Regions from separate parts of the Paenibacillus sp. FSL H8-0259 genome, predicted to be linked through region 1. Evidence: riboswitches for the same ligand, from Rfam matches in the RefSeq annotation. Region 1 holds a riboswitch; each other region holds the start of a gene.
The links. A riboswitch is a leader RNA that binds a small molecule or an ion and turns the genes downstream of it on or off. The one in region 1 is predicted to bind cyclic di-AMP.
Positions count from the first base shown of each region.

Region 2: another riboswitch for cyclic di-AMP. It lies ahead of NSU01_RS25375 (alpha/beta hydrolase); the one in region 1 lies ahead of NSU01_RS02995 (hypothetical protein).
Region 3: another riboswitch for cyclic di-AMP. It lies ahead of NSU01_RS09090 (hypothetical protein); the one in region 1 lies ahead of NSU01_RS02995 (hypothetical protein).
Region 4: another riboswitch for cyclic di-AMP. It lies ahead of NSU01_RS18745 (APC family permease); the one in region 1 lies ahead of NSU01_RS02995 (hypothetical protein).

Region 1 covers NZ_CP150147.1:695,610-699,057, reverse strand. Annotated here, with positions in the region: gene NSU01_RS03005 (oxidoreductase) at 1-615, opposite strand, end outside; gene NSU01_RS03000 (MerR family transcriptional regulator) at 612-1,013, opposite strand; cyclic di-AMP (ydaO/yuaA leader) riboswitch at 1,617-1,786, shown strand; gene NSU01_RS02995 (hypothetical protein) at 1,960-2,406, shown strand; gene NSU01_RS02990 (hypothetical protein) at 2,756-2,944, opposite strand; gene NSU01_RS02985 (hypothetical protein) at 3,047-3,343, opposite strand.
Region 2 covers NZ_CP150147.1:5,887,606-5,891,053, reverse strand. Annotated here, with positions in the region: gene NSU01_RS25395 (Na+/H+ antiporter subunit D) at 1-396, shown strand, start outside; gene NSU01_RS25390 (Na+/H+ antiporter subunit E) at 402-884, shown strand; gene NSU01_RS25385 (Na(+)/H(+) antiporter subunit F1) at 884-1,177, shown strand; gene mnhG (monovalent cation/H(+) antiporter subunit G) at 1,167-1,526, shown strand; cyclic di-AMP (ydaO/yuaA leader) riboswitch at 1,525-1,659, shown strand; gene NSU01_RS25375 (alpha/beta hydrolase) at 1,667-2,026, shown strand; gene NSU01_RS25370 (MerR family transcriptional regulator) at 2,394-2,795, shown strand; gene NSU01_RS25365 (histidine kinase) at 2,957-3,448, opposite strand, start outside.
Region 3 covers NZ_CP150147.1:2,135,740-2,139,187, forward strand. Annotated here, with positions in the region: gene NSU01_RS09085 (glycoside hydrolase family 88 protein) at 1-1,233, shown strand, start outside; cyclic di-AMP (ydaO/yuaA leader) riboswitch at 1,506-1,692, shown strand; gene NSU01_RS09090 (hypothetical protein) at 1,847-2,392, shown strand; gene NSU01_RS09095 (SPFH domain-containing protein) at 2,415-3,448, shown strand, end outside.
Region 4 covers NZ_CP150147.1:4,441,118-4,444,565, forward strand. Annotated here, with positions in the region: gene NSU01_RS18745 (APC family permease) at 1-1,667, opposite strand, end outside; cyclic di-AMP (ydaO/yuaA leader) riboswitch at 1,796-1,955, opposite strand; gene NSU01_RS18750 (disulfide oxidoreductase) at 2,182-2,616, opposite strand; gene NSU01_RS18755 (DsbA family protein) at 2,613-3,368, opposite strand.

The DNA of each region.
Region 1 (3,448 bases):
GGACTTCGACTGGCCGTAGGCTGTCCATTTCTCATAGGCTCTACGCTCAAAATTCACGTCTGCGAAATCAACACCGGCAATGCGATGGCCGCGTGAAGATACGGAGACTACCCGCGCGCCTCCGCCCTGCACCAGCGCCGGCCAGAGCCGGGCCGCCAGCTGGAAATGCCCCAGATGGTTGGTCGCGAACTGCGCTTCGTACCCGCGGCTGTCGCGGGCCAGCGGCGAGGCCATGATGCCTGCGCTGTGAATCAGCATATGCAGCGGCCGGCCGGAGTCCAGGAACCGCTGCGCGAAGGCATCCACAGATGCCGGGTCCAGCAAATCCAGCGCCTCCAGCTCGACACCGGGAATCCCGGCAAGGGCAAGCCGGGCCTTCTCCGGTGTCCGAACGGGAACTATCACAGTGGCCCCCGCGGCAGCCAGGACACGTGTGGTCTCCAGGCCCAGGCCGGAGTAGCCGCCGGTCACGACCGCTATTTTACCGCTCAGATTATGGCCTTGGATTACTTGCTCTGCCGTAGTGTCCGGCCCAAACCCCGAAGGAATCGGGTGCTGCTTAACTTTCGCGTGATTCAACTCTTTGTTCGTGTCCTGATTCAACCCAGTATTCATTCCTCGTTCCTCCTCTGTTCCATTTCCGCGATGAACCTGCCGTCCTTAAGCTCCCGGAAGTTCTTCAGCTTGTATTTCATAAGCTCCAGTGCCGCCGTAAGTTCCGTGAGCTGCTCTTCAATCAACGTTTTATGCCTGTCCAGCACACTGTAGCATTCCTCGTAGTCCTCTTCCGCTGAAGCCCTGATATATTCTTGAATGGTGCGCAGTGGCATATGGGTTCTTTTGAGAATAGCGACGAAATGCACCCGGTCCAGCTCACGCCTGCTGTATGCCCGCTGGCCGTTCTCCTTGCGGCTTGCCGGGGGCAGGAGCTTGATTTTCTCATAATAGCGGATGGTATCCTGGCTGAGTCCTGTCCGCTCTGCTACCTCGGTGATCGTAAAAACAGGCTCCATTGGCTGCTGGCCTCCTTCCTAATCTAGCTTCTTAATCCAGCTTCTTAGTTTGGCTTTCAGTCTTGGTAATTTACTGACCGTCTGCCCTTACAGATTCAAATAATAATCCCTGGAGTAGGGTCCAAGTCAAGCATTCGGGAAGCGGGAATTAGGCCCTCCCGGATGTATGGTTTGTGCGGCTAGAAAGGTACACTTTTCGTAGAATCAGGCTCTAACTCAGGTACAAATTGTAAACCGCCATAATTACTCTAATAACACATTCACGAATCTATTTGCCAGACGGGTAACGCTTACTTCATCTTCAATCTCTCATTATCTCCCGATTACTCACTAATACGCCATTTCACAAAAAATCAATATCGACGGCGTTTCCGGTCTAACGCATTAATATTTCCGGAGTTCCCTCACCGCTGCCTCCCAAAAATAAAAAACGGCGATTGAGCGAGATAAACGGATGATAATCGGCCACATATATGGTTTTAGTCTCCAATATTCCTCGCGAAGCAGCAATTTATTGCAAATCCGGCGCAGAAGCACTCTTTTCCATTTTTACAAAGACAATCCTGAAAGGGTATGATTCGTGTTGAAAGTTACCAGCGATAATGTGAATGCACGCTGAATTTCCGCCAAGCGGAAAACGGGGGAACCATCAGGCCGCAGGCCTACTTGGGGTGAATCCGAAGGAGACTTCAATTACGCAGTCTCAAAAGGTAGGGCGACTCTCACCGTCCGAATCCGACAGCTAACCCCGTAAGCGTAAAGAGAGAGATCTTGATCCGCCACGATTTTGCCCCAGGCTTCTTACGCCTGTAACAAAACCGCAGCAGAGGTCCTCCTCTGTCTGCGGTTTTTTGCGCACTTATTCCGGCGGATCAGCATTTCGGCAAACCTATCAACTACATATCCAAACTATAAATCGCCCACATTCAGGAAGGAACGTGTCCACATGCCAGACCCATTATCGTCCAATGCAGTTCCCGCTGCCGGATTCACCAGCTATATTGAGCAATATAGCGGAACCATCTATGCGCTAAGCTGTCTCCTGCTGGAGAAGGGCGCCCGCGCCGATCAAGCCGCAATTGCTACATTCGCGGCACTCTATGAGCCTTGGCTCAAGGGCAGCATCCAAGCAGATGCTTACTCCCTTGCCGCCTACAGGGAATGCATCCGGCAATGCTCGCTGGTTGCTCAAGACCGCGGCCGCTGCTCTTCTGCCCTGCTCACCTGGGAGGATCAGATCGCCAGCGCCTTATGGTACGGCATCCAGCTGCCGCTGCCCGAGATCTGCCTCATCCTGCAGCGAAGCGTTCCTGAGCTGAAAGCGCAGCTCAGAGGGATTCGCGAACAGATGGCTGCTGCGCGGCCAGCTGTCCCGCGTCCGTCGGCGGGATAATAGGGAAGATGGCTAGGCCTGCAACAATAGACTCAATCATGCCACTGCGATCCATGCGGACTGTAGATCCGTTATTTCGCCCAATCAGTCGAATCAGCGATCCATGCGGACTCAGAGGACCTTAACTAACCAGTTTCGCCTCATTTTGAGCTCCTTCGAACAATATAAGCGCGCCTGAGTCCGCAACGGGCAAAAAAGCAGGCTTTTTCACAAAATAAGGTCCTCTCAGTCCGCGTAGCAAGCGCTGCATAGAGTAAATCCGCTGACGTCGTACATATTAATAAAAGCCGCAGCATCCGCCACGGCTCTCCATTTGCTAATGCTATGCTATCTGTTCCAGTGCCAGAAATCAGCGCTTGCCCTTGCCGCCCTTGGCGAACCGCCAAAAAGCCATGCAGCATCCGAGCAGCCCGACGCCCAGCAAGATGGTCTGCAGTGCTCCCAGCCAGGTTGATTTGTCCGACGGGATCAGGCTGCTGATAATGATCAGCAGGATGGAGACCACGACCAGCACGGGGGTTTGTCTACTTTTTTTCACAAAAAATCACCACTCCTAATTACTAATATTACTAAGGTACACTATCTGCGGGGGTTTAACCAGTTTAGGGTGGTTTGTGATCACTCTATAGAACAGCATTATTTATAAGCCCGTTTCATCACTACAGGTCATCCACCTTCCATATCCCATCATTTTAATCATTGAATAGACAGCGGTATCATCACTCCCGTTATCCCAGGACCTGTCCACTACCACTTCGTATTCATCAGCGTTTATTTTATTCATTTCATTAATTTCGTAATCTGTTATATTTGCCGTCTCCTTGCTGATTTCAGCATACAGAGCCTTCCTTTCATCTATCGTCTTACTTTCTGAGGTATCTCCGGAACACCACATGTGCACTTTCGCGATGAAATCATCCAGATAGCTCACTACCACACTGTTCAACTCCGGATCATCACTTAGCTAAAATACGAAGATTAACAATAACATTGCAAATTGGTTATATCGTAGATATAATATGTCCGTAATAACTATTTAGTG
Region 2 (3,448 bases), 3.0 Mb from region 1:
ATGATTAAAAGGTATCCGTTCATCGGCTGGATGTTCTTTATCCTTGCTCTTGCCCTGACAGGTATTCCGCCGCTGAGCGGGTTTGCCGGCAAGATTCTGATCATCCGCGGAGCTCTGGCTGAGGGAATGCTGACGTTGTCCTTAATTGGACTAGGATCGAGCTTACTGGTGCTGTATTCCCTGATGAAGGTGTTCAGGCTGGCGTTCTGGGGAAATGAACCGGTGAATGAATTGCCTAGAGTGAACTTGAAGGCTGCATCGGCTATTGCCGCCGGACTCCTGCTGCTTGTGATTGCTATGGGGGTCGGTGCCGAGTCCGTCTATGCTTATGTATCGCAGGCAGGCGAGGTTTTGGCGTCACCTGCGCGGTACATTGAAGCCATAATGAAGGAGTAGAGAAGATGGCCCTACAATTCCTCTTAAATCTGTTGATTGCCTTTCTGTGGATGGCGATAAATAACGATGGCTCTGGCTCAAGCTTCATAGCCGGCTACGTCATCGGTATTATATTATTGCTGATTTTGACGAAATCCCTGGCCCGGACCCGGCCATTCTATCTCATACGTATATGGGCTATACTGAAGCTTCTGCTGATCTTTGCCCGTGAACTTACGGTCTCGAATTTCGTGGTCATCGGCCATATCATCCGTCCAAAGCTGGCTATACGTCCCGGTATCTTTGCTTATGAGACTGCCTTGACCTCGGCTTGGGAGGTTACGCTGTTATCGTGCCTGATCTGTCTGACGCCGGGAACCCTGACTCTTGATGTTTCGAAGGATGGCAGGACGCTGTACATTCATGCACTTGATATTAAAGATGCAGAGCTGCTTGTCGCGCAGATTAGAGGCACTTTCGAACAAGCGATTATGGAGGTGACCCGGTAATGATCCAAGTTATGCTAACCGTGGCAATGATCATTCTGGCGCTGGCGATGCTGGCATGCCTGTTCCGTCTCCTGAAAGGGCCAACCCGATCAGACAGGGTTGCCGCGCTCGATACGATAGGCATTCATGTACTCGCAATGATCACTGTTTTCTGTATGCTGCTGGATACCCAGGACTTTCTTGAAGTTATTCTGGTTATCGGTATTCTGACGTTTATTGGAACAACGGCACTGGCCAGATATATTGAACGGGGAGCCGTTATAGAGGATGGAGGGAACCCGAATGACAGGTGAACTGATTAGCTCCATTCTTGTGGTGATGGGTGCAGTCTTCTGCGGCTTAAGTGCCTTCGGCTTGGTCCGGCTGCCTGATGTGTACCTGCGTTCACATGCGGCCACCAAAAGTGCAACCTTCGGGGTGCTGTGTCTGCTGACAGGAGGCTTCCTGTACTTTTGGTTTAAAGACGGAACGGTTAATGTCAAGCTGCTGCTGGCGATTGTTTTTGTATTCATCACTTCACCGGTGGCAGGCCATTTAAATGGCCGGGCAGCCTACCGTTCAGGAGTCCCCTTGTGGAAGGGGAGCGTACAGGATGATCTGAAGGTCCTGAGGGAAGAAAGTCAGGAAACGTCTGCAAAATAATACTTAATCGCTGAATTCCTTATAGGAAGCGGGGGAACCAGGTTATATGGGGTGAATCTCGGGATAGACGAGTAGGGCTACTTTCAGGGCCCGAATCCGGCAGCTAACCCCGCAAGCGTTCATGAGAGGATGCACTGTTTATGCCGCATATTGAAGTGAATGGAACGTCGCTCTATTACGAGATGTCGGGCAGCGGTCTGCCCATTGTTTTTATTCATGATTATTCGACCTCCCATCATCTGTTTGAGCCGCAAGCGGATTATTTCAGCAAGCGTGCGAAAGTGATCGTATTTGATCTAAGAGGGAACGGGCAATCGGGGAAAATGGATGTGGAGATTAGCCGGATCGTAGACACACAATGTGAAGATTTGAAGCTGTTATTGGACGCTTTATCTGTAGAGAAGGCTGTGATCGTAGCTTGTTCCAGTGGTGCTGTGCTCGCCCAGCTCGACAGACCGCACGAAGGAAATTGCAGCAGAGTATGGTGCGGTCATTTATGACTTTGAATGGATCGGTTGTTCAAGGAACTGAACAGTGAGGGAAGGGTAACCTCAAGCCTCCGGCGAAACCGGCGGGTCCGGCGGGACTGCAATATCCAGTGGATCGGCCCGGTGCATAAGTATTTGGCGGCGGAGGGCCCACGCTGGAGAGCAATATATGTACCACGCACTTCATGAAGAAGCACTCAAATATTACGGCAAGTTTCTGGAGGCCGGTCAAGGCAGGATCGAGGACAATATCCGGATGGATCTACGGCCAACTGCCCTCGCAGGCAGTTGGCCAGCAAATAGGTGATTTTATACATTTATTTCGTGGAACGTGAATACCATTAAAATATATAAGTCCACTAGAAAGAGGAGAGATGTTATGGTTCGCCATTACACGCAGCTGGAATTGATCACGATATCGAAATTACCTCCGACCACAGTGAAGAGATGGCTAGAGTATTTCTCTTATTTTGTAGCCGCGACCCGTCAGGGAGACCAGGTGCTTTACCCTTATGAAACTTTGAAACTACTGAAGCGGATCAGTGAACTGCGTGCAGAGCGTTACCATCTCAGTACCATTGTTCGTCTGCTGATTGAAGACGGCTTTCCGATGTATGGCAAAGAGGACAAGAAGGAGTTGCAACCTCCTCCGCCAATGGAGAAAATCAGCGCCGAGCCGAAGAAGCCGGACAGACAGCAGCTGCTTGTTGCTTCCCTGGCGGCGCTTGCCGATGAGCTTAACCGGATTGCGGATCATCTTAACCACTTGAAGGTGCAATAAATACATTCCGGCCCGAATTCAATGAGCGGCAGCTTCATGGTTTGAGCTTGTCCATTTTGCTTAGACTCAGCCACTGCCCCCGCGTAACCGAGGTATCGGGAGTAATGCCCAGATGCGCGGACATTAGACGTGATTTATGAGGTGGTGAAATCCATTTGGAACTAAGATACCGGATGATTATCAAGAGGAATCATGAACGATACTGTCGTGCCCCTGCCCGGTTCACTCTGGATAAGAAGACCCTGGCCATACCGCTGAACCAAGCGGCGGTTGGTATTCCTTAAGCCGATTCCCCCGGTGTTATGCCGGGTAAGGCTTAGGAGGTTCTCAATCTCGGCAGCCGGAATCCCTTTGCCATTATCTATAATCTGTACACAGGCGCCAGCTTCCGCCTGATATATGCGCACCACCAGTTCGCCGCCCTTCGCCAGGCTCAGCAATCCATGTCTTACTGCATTCTCAACGAGCGGCTGGATGGACAGCGGAGGAAGCTTGAAACGGAGAGCGGGCTGGATCTCCCACACCACAGTTAACCTGTCTCCAAAACGGACTTGCTCAATGAATAAATAGGATTTCACCAGGGAAATTTCATTCTCCAGATCCACCAGCTGATTCGTATTAATGAAATCAACGCTATACCGCAAGTAATCTGC
Region 3 (3,448 bases), 1.4 Mb from region 1:
CATCCTGTGGAAGGGCAGGCAGGACCCTGGCTGTATCTGGGGACCTTCCTTGCATCGGCTGCACCGGAGGCTGCTGCGGCGGCTATGATGGATACTCCCTTTGGGGAAGGGGCGGAGAGCTGCTTCTGGCGGGTAGACCGCCCCGGCGGAGCGGTCAGGCCGTATCTGGAGAGCACGCTGTACGGACGCTGGAATTATCCGCTGGGCGTGACGTTATACGGGCTGCTGTGCACAGGGACAGTGCTGGATGATTCCCATTACACCGCTTATACCAGAGGCCATATTGAGCAGTGCACACGGCTTCATGAATATTCACTCTGGGACACGGGCCGTTACGGCGCTCCGGGAATTAATCAGCAGCTGGCGCTAATCGACTCCCTGGATGATTGCGGCTCATTCGGTGCGGCGATGCTGGCAGCGCACAGCGTGCAGCCGCTGCCTGGAGCAGCCGGGGCGGCAGAATACATTGCCCGTTACATTCAAGGGACACAGTCCCGTGACGAGGCGGGTGCGCTCTACCGCACCCGGGGCACGACCGATTTCATGCAGGGAACAATGTGGTGTGATGATTTGTATATGAGCACCCCTTTTCTGGTCCGGTACTATCAGCTGACCGGCAATGCTGCCTATCTGGATGACGCCGTGGCCCAGTTTCTGCATTACCGCGCGCGGCTGTTCCAGCCGGAGCTTGGCATTATGCACCATGTCTATGACTATAAATTCGGCAAGCCGAACGGTGTGCCTTGGGGCAGAGGCAACGGCTGGGTGCTGTTCTCACTGACCGAGCTGCTGGAGATTCTGCCGGAGCAGCACCCGCAGCAGCCGGAGCTGCTGGATTATTTCCGGGAGCTGTGTGAAGGGTATCTGCGGCTACAGGATGCTGCAGGGCTATGGCATCAAGTTCTGACGGATGCTGAATCCTATGCGGAGGCATCCTGCTCTTCAATGTTCGTGTATGCCTTCGCTAGAGGGGTGCGCAGAGGCTGGCTGCTCAAGCCGCACCCCTACGCCGCTGCGGCAATACGCGGCTGGCACGCCCTTGCCGAATACTGCATCGACAAGCAGGGGAATGTCTACGGCGTCTGCCGGGGATCAGGCTACTCCTTCAATAAGCTCTATTACAAGGAGCAGCTCACCTGGCAGCTCAACGATACTCACGGAATTGGCATAGTACTGCTGGCCGGTATTGAAGCGCTGGAGCTTACGCGGGAGCTGGAAGCACAGAAACGATAAAGAAATTATACTGTATTGATAATATTTGCCGGCCGGGGCTGTCTAGTAAGCAGATTCACTGCTTACTAGACAGCCTCTTTGCTATGTAACAGCACTGCTCCAGAGAAACGGAGCAAAAAGGAGTAAATCATCGGCCGCTTAAGAACGAAAGCAAAGAATACGCCTTCATTCATGCAGGGACGGCATTTTTGGCTTCTTTTGTCAACCGCAGCGTTTTACATTAAATGGCTGCAGGCGTAAGATTCAAATCAACAACCGAATGAAATTTAACTGTTCTCAAATGGCTGAATTCCAGTAATGGGAACGGGGGAACCAACGGTGATTACGGCTTTTGCTCAGATAGCGGCCGCTCACCTGGGGTGAATCCTTGCTGCATGCTGTAACGGTGCTCCGGCAAGGTAGGGCAATCTCGCTGCCCGAATCCGTCAGCTAACCCCGTAAGCCTCGAAGAGAGAGGATGAGCGCCATGATCGATTAACCGACCACGGAGAGCCCTGTTGCTGCTGTGGTCTTTTTGCTGTGCAGCAGCAGGGAAGACGGTCTGAATCAAAAATAACAATTCATATAACAACGGGAAAGTGTATTTATAATGTGATCTGAACTGCCTAAGGAGGTGATCGTTATCTTAACTATATTTATCGTGTGCTTCTGGGTCGGACTGCTCCTGCTCCTCAGCGGCGGACTTCACGGACATGGCCTGACGGGTCATCTGCATGCGGGGGGCGGTGACGCCGGGGGGCCGGGCTTTGTGCCTATACTCCCGCTGATGGTGTTTGTCACAGTCTGGGGCGGCTCCGGTTATGTGCTTATCCGCTTCAGCGGAATGGGCGTGCTTGCAGTAGTGCTGATCTGCACCATGATTGCCTTGCTGACAGGTTGTCTGATGTATGCAGTGCTGGCCCGGGTGATGACCCGGTATGACAGCAGCATGAATGAATTGGATTATGAGCAGGCAGGGCAGCTTGGATACATCAGTGTACCTGCAGCGGATGGGGCAGCCGGGGAAATGAAATATGTGCTGCACGGAACGATGCGCTCCATTGGAGTGCGGGCAGCAAGCGGCCAGCAGCTTGTGAGGGGCGACAGGGTGATTATTTTGAAGGTGGATAAGGGAATGGCGGAAGTAACCCTCTTCGAGAGGGAATTCGGAGAATTATAAATGACGGGGAGTGTCGGACCAAATGGTTATTCTTTATTTAATCTCGGGCATTGTTGTTGTTATTCTGCTGGCTTTGTTCAGTATAGTGACCGCTTATAAAAAAGTCCCGCCCAATCAGGCGATGATTGTATACGGTCTCGGCGGTAAAAGAGTGGTGCAGGGCGGCGGTACGTTCGTCATCCCCGGCTTCCAGAACAATAAGACCATCTCGATGATGCTGATGAGCTTCGATGTCATTCCGGCGCAGGCGATGTTCTCCCGGCAGGGCATCAAGCTCAACCTGGAGGCGGTCGCCCAGATAAAAATCAAAAGCGATCCCACCGCTATTCTGACGGCCAGTGAGCAGTTCATCGACCGGCCGGAAGAAGACCGCGAGACGATTATCCTGCATTCGGTGGAGGGCCACCTGCGCGGCTTGATCGGGCAATTGACGGTGGAATCCATCCTCAAGACGCCTGATGAAATCAACAGCAAGATGAGGGAGACCTGCTCGGAGGACCTCGACAAGATGGGGCTTGAGGTCGTCAGCTTCACCATCAAGAAAATTACGGATGACAAAGGGTATATCGACAATATGGGGGTTCCGGAAATTGAGCGCATCCGCCGCGATGCCAGCATTGCCAAGGCGGAAGCGGAACGCGACATTCAGATCAAGCAGGCCGAGGCGGAGAAGGAATCCTCCATTGCCAAAGCCAATGCGCATCAGGCCACCATTGAAGCGGGAACCGCCGCCCGCGCGAAGGAATCCCTGTTTGAGAAGGAACTGAACATCAAGCAGGCGGATTTCAAGCTGGAGACAGAAGTGAAGAAGGCACAGGCGGATCTTGCGTATGAATTGCAGCAGAACAAAATTAAGCAATCGCTCGTTACCGAACAGGTCAAAATCACGCAGATGGAAGCGGAGGCCAACCGCACAGTCCGGGAAATTGAAGTCGAGCTGAGACAGCGGGAGCTGGAGGCAACGGTGATCAAGCCTGCCCAGGCGGAGAACCAGGCTACGGTCATGAGAGCGGAAGCCGCCAAGCAGCGGCAGATTCTTGAGGCGGAAGCCGAGGC
Region 4 (3,448 bases), 3.7 Mb from region 1:
GTAGAAGCGGTTTTCCACTCCACCGTATCGATGAATTTCACCAGCGGGCGGATGATGCTGCGGTAACGAGAGCGGAGTACAATCAGGCGCACTCCAGGGTTCCACTCTTCCCACTTCTGTTCCATTTTGTGAATCTCTTCTTCATCGAATCCGACATATACAGCCACTACATTCTCAGTCAATGACTTCGCATAGCTGATCGAATGCAGTACTGCACGGGTGACACCGGCAACAGGTACAACCACTGTGCTTCCTTTAATGCAAGGTTTATCCGTAGCCGGACAAATACGCAGCTGATCGGCAATATTCATATAATGGCGGTGAATCCGGTGGAACACGATGATTACAAGCGGCAGGAAGATGAAGGCCATCCATACACTCGAGAATTTAGTAATAATGAAGATGAGCGTAATGGTTAAGGTTGTGAGCATGCCTACTGTATTCACAGCGAATTTGCTCTGCCAGCCCTTAGGCTTGGTTCTGTACCACTGGACCATCATGCCAAGCTGTGAAAGGGTAAACGGAATGAATACCCCAACGGCGTATAATGGAATCAACCCTTCGGTATTTCCGTGAAAAGCAGCTACAAGCACAGCCGACATTACGCCGAGGAAAATAATGCCGTTGGAGAATCCCAGCCGGTCTCCGCGCACCATGAAGGCGTGGGGTAAATATTTGTCTTTGGCGAACATGAACGCCAGCAGCGGGAAGGCCGAATACGCTGTATTCGCCGCCAGGAACAAGATTACTGCGGTGATGCCTTGGATGAAGAAGTACAAACCGCCGCGGCCAAAGGTAGACTCGGTAATCTGTGACACAACCGTTGCTTTCTCGTCCGGCATGATACCGTACCAATAAGCCAAAAGCGTAATCCCCGTGAACATAGCCCCGAGAATCAGACCCATCAGCATCAGCGTTTTAGCCGCATTTTTCTCAGCCGGTGCTTTGAAGTTAGGGATCGCATTGGAGACCGCTTCTACCCCGGTCAGTGCCGAACAGCCGGAGCTGAAGGCCTTAAGCAGAAGGAACATACTGACGTTCGATACCGCCGAGCCGATCTCAGGAACCTGGGCATGAGCACCGCCGGTTGCATACTTGAAGACTCCCGCGATAATCAGTACAAAGATGGAGACGACGAACAGATATACCGGAATGGCTATGAATGAAGCAGATTCAGTAACACCCCGCAGATTGACAATCGTTAAGAGCAGAATGACAGTAACCGCTATGAGTACACTATGATTATGAAGACCCGGGAACGCTGATGTGATCGCATCCGTTCCCGCCGAGGCGCTTACCGCCACCGTAAGAATATAATCCACCAGCAAAGAGCCGCCGGCAAGCAAGCCGGTATGAACCCCGAGATTGGTTTTGGCAACAATATAGGCGCCCCCGCCTTGCGGATAAGCAAAAATGGTCTGCCGATAAGACAGGATTAAGATGGCCAGCAGGCCCAATACGGCTAATGCAATTGGCAATGAGTACCAGATAGCTGTGAAACCTGCGGCCACAAGTACGATTAAGATTTGTTCTGTTCCGTAGGCTACAGACGAGAGCGCATCAGAAGACAGGACAGCCAGTGCTTTCACCTTGGATAACTTTTCATGATCGAGTTCGTTCGACTTCATCGGACGCCCGATCAATAGTCGTTTTACCTTGCTTACCATTGTAGTAACAGTTCCTCTCTTTGTTAAGTTGAAACGGCAGTACCGCGCGCTGTTTTCATAAGTGGATTTCATAAATGCAGGCACAAAAATAAGCATACGGAAATGATCCGCATGCCTTGAGTGCATGGTCATTATCCCACTATTGCTTACGAGGTTAGCTGGCGGATTCGGGCTGTGGTAGCCCTACGGTTTTCGAGTCTGCTGACCCGCTTCCGATTCACCCCGTTGGCACTCGGCCAAGTTTGGTTCCCCCGTTTTTCCTTCCGGAAAATTCAGCGCATATTCAACTTCTCACAAGGACTAATATTAATCTACAATGCCTCTTCCGTAAAGCGTTGAAACAAATGAAAAAAGAATGAAAAACAACCAAAACAACCAAATCCATGATCCGGTATGTCTTGATCTTTCATTCTCTTTCATTATCCCTTTATCGCGTGATTTTACAGCGTTTCTGCATAATAATTTACACTTAATTTAAGGGAAATAGTTACTCTTCATTCTGCCTGACGGCTTCTTACTCAGCTGCATCCTCTTTACGCCCTGTCCATAGCAGAATTGTGATTAATGCGAACGCAATGAGTGCCAGCAGCGGGATGGTGATGAATCCGAAATAATTCAGATAATCCGTGTTGCACGGCACACCGATTGTACATGGAAGCACCTTGCTGAGTGCCGGAATTTTCTGCTCTGCGTAATGATAGATCGAAATGCTTCCGCCAATCAAACTTAAGGGAAGGACATAAGGGATAATGCGCTTATCCCCCCGGTAAGTGGCGATTCCGAGCAAAATCAGCTGCGGGTACATAAATATCCGCTGAAACCAGCATAGCTTGCAGGGCTCATATTTCAGCACTTCACTGAGATACAGACTGCCTGCTACAGCAACAACCGAGACGAACCAGGCCAAGTAGAGACAATTCCGGCGGCAGAATGCAGAGAATTTATTCATTGTGCAGCCACAGCTTCCGCAGCTACCTGGATTTGAGCATCAATCTCCTCCATATTAAAAGGTTCATTCACCTTGACTCCATTGACAAACAGTGATGGCGTATTGGTTACACCGGTGTCTGTGCCAAGCTGGATATCTCTCTCCAGTTCGCTTTCGTAGGTCTTGTCTTCAATATCCTTACGCAGCAGGTCGAAGTCAATGGGCAGTTCTAATTGCTGTGCCAGACTTACCAGGAAGTCCGGTGTTGCCCACTCTACCTTTTCTTCACCCTGGTTAGCATAGATGGCATCGAAGAATTTCCAGAAAGCCTCTTGATTCTGATGGTATACGGAGAGTGCCGCAAGTGAGGCTGTTCTCGAATCCGTACCAATAAAGGCCAGGTTGACGAAGTAAAAGGCTGCTTTATCCTGATTGACATACTCCTGAACGATTTGCGGTTTAATCACCCCGGTGAACTGGGCGCAAGCCGGACATTTGTAATCGCCGAATTCAACGATTTTGACTGGAGCATCTTCTTTCCCCAGCCGTGCCATTTCACTGTAATTGAAGTCAACGGGAGCCGCAGCAGATCCTGTGGTTGAGCCGTCCTTCGAGGCCAGCATGAATAATCCTACAAAAATAATTACGACTAATGCCACTGTACTCACGATCAGAATTCTCGTTTTCTGCTTCTGCTGTTCCTGCTCTGCCCGGCGTTTCTCCTGCTTGCTCATCTGGGGAAGCGCGACATTGTTCTTATTCGGTTTGCTCAAAGAGAGTTCCTTTCTGTCCATAGGACTGTCGTGATAAAAGATAAGTTACTTTAAAATTATATAATTAAAGTTCTCTCCTT